Regions from separate parts of the Variovorax defluvii genome, predicted to be linked through region 1. Evidence: riboswitches for the same ligand, from Rfam matches in the RefSeq annotation. Region 1 holds a riboswitch; the other holds the start of a gene.
What was found. Region 1 has a riboswitch for glycine ahead of ABEA07_RS25985 (FAD-dependent oxidoreductase). Riboswitches for the same ligand answer to the same signal wherever they lie in the genome.
Positions count from the first base shown of each region.

Region 2: it holds a riboswitch for glycine, as region 1 does, so the genes downstream of both, gcvT (glycine cleavage system aminomethyltransferase GcvT) here and ABEA07_RS25985 (FAD-dependent oxidoreductase) in region 1, are expected to answer to the same signal.

Region 1 is NZ_BAABGJ010000081.1:88,935-91,322, forward strand. It holds gene ABEA07_RS25980 (helix-turn-helix domain-containing protein) at 101-835, shown strand; glycine riboswitch at 976-1,083, shown strand; gene ABEA07_RS25985 (FAD-dependent oxidoreductase) at 1,162-2,388, shown strand, end outside.
Region 2 is NZ_BAABGJ010000015.1:210,254-212,641, forward strand. It holds gene ABEA07_RS09950 (hypothetical protein) at 1-749, shown strand, start outside; glycine riboswitch at 788-889, shown strand; glycine riboswitch at 903-1,015, shown strand; gene gcvT (glycine cleavage system aminomethyltransferase GcvT) at 1,049-2,224, shown strand; gene gcvH (glycine cleavage system protein GcvH) at 2,258-2,388, shown strand, end outside.

The DNA of each region.
Region 1 (2,388 bases):
GGTGCGGCGGAATGTAGGTTGTCATCGGCTCGGGAGGCATCGAGAATCGATACGGAGTACTTTCTCACGCCCATCGGTATCAAGAACCAATACCCGCCCCATGAGCACGACCGTCGATCTGATCCAGGCCCTCAAGAATGAACTCAAAACAGCCCGCATGACCTATGCGGACCTGGCCAAGTCGCTGAACATGGCCGAGTCGAGCGTCAAGCGCATGCTGGCCAAGGGCGACATGCCCTTGACACGCGTGGACGCGATCTGCCGCGCCCTGAAGATCGACTTTGCCGAACTGGCGCGGCGCGTCGCCGACGCCCAGCCCTTGCTCAAGGAACTCACGCTCGAGCAGGAAAAGGCGGTCGTCAAGGACAAGAAGCTGCTGCTGATGGCCATCTGTGTGCTGAGCCAATGGACGCTGGAGCAGATCGTAGCCGCCTACCGCATCACCGAGGCGGAATGCATCGGCTACCTGGCGCAACTGGACCGCATCGGCATCATCGAGCTGCGCCCACTCAACCGCTACCGGCTCAAGCTCGCCAAGACCTTCCGGTGGCGTCCGCACGGGCCGGTGATGGACTTCTTCCGCGAGAACGTGGTGCTCGACTACTACCGCGGCGGCTTCGACGGACCGGCCGAGGGCCTGCTGCTGGTGCATGGCTCGATCAGCAAGTCGCTGGCGCCGGCCTTCCTGGACCGTCTGCAGCGGGTTGCGCAGGACTTCGCCCAGCAGCATCAGACCGACCAGAAGCTTTCGTCCAAGGAGCGCGAGGGCTACACATTGCTTTTGGGGATGCGCAACTGGGAGTTCGAACTGTTCACGCGGCTGCGGCGCTCTTGACGAATGGCCAATGAAACCGGTTGCAGCTAGAATTGCGGGCTCGGCAGTCAAGCGGATGGCGCCGCCATCCCACCGCAGGCGCGAATCTCCCATGGACGCCGGCCGGTGAACCGCCACGGTTCATCCTCTGCCTCTTTCGTCAATCGCCGACTGGAGAGCCATCACCGCGGGTGATGCGCCGAAGGAGCAAATTCGCCGCGAGACCGCGACGGGTGAATCTCTCAGGCACCAAGGACAGGGGGAGCGGCAACCTGGAACCCGGGTCGGGGCGCCTGCATCCCAGGCCCCGCGTCCCGCCGTTCATGTCATCCCATAAGGATCAGGACATGCGCGTGCTCGTACTGGGCGCCGGACTGCTCGGCGTCACATCGGCCCACTACCTTCAGCAACTGGGCCATGAAGTGATCGTGGTCGACCGTCATGCCACACCGGCGGCCAAGGCCCGTGGCCTGGTCGAGACGACCCCGGACCCGGACGCCGCGCGCCTGCTGCAGCAGGTGGCGGCGCGCCAAGCGGAACACCTCGGCTGGCAAGCGTTGGGCCGCCATGTGCGCCGCCGCATCAACCGGGTTCTGGACGGCGCCTTCGGCCCGTCGTCGCACCAGAAGCCGCTCGAACACCTGGTGCGCTTCGGTGCCTACAGCCGCGCGAGCGCGCGCGCCCTGCGCGACGAGGTAGGTGTGCCCACCGGCGCGCGCGGCGCGGGCCTGTTGAGCCTGTACACCGACGAGCGCGCCTTCCAGAACCGGATGAGCGGCCAGCCCCGCTGGCATGCGCTGGGCTGCGAGGAACGACTGCTGTCGACCGCCGAAGCACTGGACCTGGAACCGGCCCTGCAGGCGACGCGTGTCGCGGTGGCCGGCGCCGCCCACGCGACCGACGACGCGGCCTCGCGCGATCCGGCTCAGTTCGCCGCCAGCCTGGTGTTCCTTTGCCGCGCGGCAGGTGTGCGTTTCCTGACGCGGCACCAGGTGCTCTCCATCGAGGAACGATCCGGCCGGGTCGACCACGTCGAGGCCCTGGACGCGTCCGGCCGCCGCGTCAGGCTCGAGGCGCAGGCCTACGTCCTGGCCCTGGGGGCCTCCAGCGTCGTCCACTCGGAGAAGCTGGGCATCCCGATGCCGCTCGACTTCCAACGGGAGTACATCCTGACCTTGCCGATCCTGGATGCCACGCGCGCGCCGCGCATGATGCTGCACGACCGGCAGGGCCGCCTGCACATCCGCCGTGTCGAGACGCCGGCGGGTGATGGCCTGCGCGTCTCCCGCTGCGTGCGCGCCCGCCGCGAGGACGAAGGCGAGCCCGATTCGGACCGTTTCGACGCGATGCTCCGGCGCGTCGAGGCCCTGCTGCCCGGCGCGGTCGACACGGGCCGCGCCGCTTTCGAGACTGCCACGCTGGCCGTCCCCCGCAACGGGCTTCCGATGATCGGCAAGACGCGGCTGCGCAACCTCTTCCTCAACACCGCACCGGGCTCGCGCAACTGGATCCGGGCCTGCGGCGCGGGCAAGTCGATCGCCCGAATCGTCAGCGGCCTGCGGCCCGAGGTCGAG
Region 2 (2,388 bases), on a different contig from region 1:
GCCCGGGCTTCGATGAGGCCGTCCTGGTGCCGGGCGACAACAGCAACCGCGAGTTTTCCGGCTGGGACAGCGGCGTCAAGGCCCTGCTCGGCCGCGCCGAGGCGCCGGACGTCTGGATCTTCTCGAACGACACCGTCGGGTCGAACCATGCGTGGAGCGAGCGCCGGCTGCAGCACTTCGGCGGTGAGATCCGCAAGCTCGCGCTGCATTCGGGCCCCTGGCTCTTCGGCGAGATCAACGACTTCCCGCGCTCGACCATGACGCCGCTGGGGCCGCTGCTCGAATGGGTGGCGACCTACTGTTTCGCGATGAACGACACCTTGCGCCGCAAGCTGGGCACGCTCTCGCCCGACAACGCCCTGCTCGATTCGCTGGTGAACGAGCGCTACGAAGCCGGCCGGGGGCTGTTCCGCGAGCACGTGGACGCGGCGTACGTCGATTTCGTGTCCGCCTGGCTGATCGGCGACGAGCGGGAAAGCCACGACAAGAAGCGGCGCTTCAAGTGGGACCACGAATGGCACAAGGCCAGCCCGCTCGGCACGCACAACTTCGAGGACCTGCGCATGAAGGCGCGCTGCTGCCTGTCGGAAAGCATGCTCAGCGTGCGTGCCCGGCAATTGGGCGCCGACATCCGCTCGCCCTACGACGCGCGCAACGCGCGCGAGCACGTGCGGCGCTCCATGCAGTTCCTGGCGGACAAGCTGTGGGAGAAATTCCTTCTGCGCCGCATGCGCCTCGAGCGTTCCTGACACAGGCGCTCACGATTCCGGCACGGCTTTCCCGTACACTCGCCCGGTCAGGAGAGCGCTCTGCGATGCAGGGCCGCCGAAGGCGCAGGGCCCCGAAGTCACGGGCCCGAACGCTCAGGCAAAAGGACTGACGAGGCGCCCGCTGACCCCGGGCGTTTCCTTGCTGGAGAGAGGCGGCCGCGGCGTTCGCGCACAGGCCGTCCACCGAAGGAGCAAACCCCGATCGTGGGGCGAATCTCTCAGGTAAAGCGGACAGCAGGGGTGGCCCATGGCTTCGGCCATGGATCCGGACTGCCCCCATGGAGAGTACCTTGGCCTCCGCTTCCGACACCGATCTGCAAAAGACCCCGCTTCACGCCCTGCACCTCGAACTGGGCGCCCGCATGGTGCCTTTCGCCGGCTATTCGATGCCGGTCCAGTACCCCGCCGGCCTGATGGCCGAGCACCGCCACACGCGCACGGCCGCCGGCCTGTTCGACATCTCGCACATGGGCCAGCTGCGCCTGTCCGGCCCCGATGCCGCCGCCGTCTTCGAGACCCTGATGCCGCAGGACGTGATGGGACTCGCGCCGGGCAAGCAGCGCTACGGGCTGCTGCTGGACGAGCAGGGCGGCATCCTCGACGACCTGATGTTCTTCAACGAGGGCGGCGACTCGATCTTCGTGATCGTCAACGGCGCCTGCAAGGCCAGCGACATCGCCCACATCCAGGCCCGCATCGGCCAGCGCTGCCAGGTGCAGCCCCTGCCCGACCAGGCGCTGCTGGCGCTGCAGGGGCCGCAGGCCACCGCCGTGATGGCGCGCCTGTCTCCCGGCAGCGAGAAATTCGTCTTCATGACCGGCGGGAAGCTGCAGATCGGCGGCATCGCCGCCTTCGCCACCCGCAGCGGCTACACCGGCGAGGACGGCTTCGAGATCTCCGTCGCCGCGCAGGACGCCGAGGCCCTCGCCCGCCTGCTGCTGGCGCAGCCCGAGGTCCAGCCCATCGGCCTGGGCGCGCGCAACTCGCTGCGGCTCGAAGCCGGCCTGTGCCTCTACGGCAACGACATCGACACCACGACCACGCCGGTCGAGGCAGCGCTGACCTGGTCGATCCAGAAGGTGCGCCGCAGCGGCGGCGCACGCGAAGGCGGCTTTCCGGGCGCGGCGAAGGTGCTGGCCCAGCTCACCGCGGCCGACGGCGCCGCCGGCCATCTCGACCACGACACGCTGAAGCGCAAGCGCGTCGGCCTGGTCGCGCTGGAGCGGGTGCCGGTGCGCGAGGGCACCCCGCTGCAGTCCTTCGAGGGCCATGCCATCGGCCAGGTGACCAGCGGCCTGCTCGGCCCCACCGTGGACCGCCCGATCGCGATGGGCTACGTCGCCCTGGCCTACGCCGGGCTCGGCACCCGCATCCAGGCCATCGTGCGCGGCAGGCCGGTGCCCATGGAGGTGAGCACGATGCCCTTCGTGCCGCCTCACTACTACCGCGGTTGAGCCATTCCTGTTTCTTTCCCTAGGAGCCATTCCATGACCATCAAGTACACCAAGGACCACGAGTGGGTGAAAGCCGAGGGCGACACCGCCACCGTCGGCATCACCCTCCATGCGCAGGATGCGCTGGGCGACGTGGTCTTCGTCGACCTGCCGCAGGTGGGCCA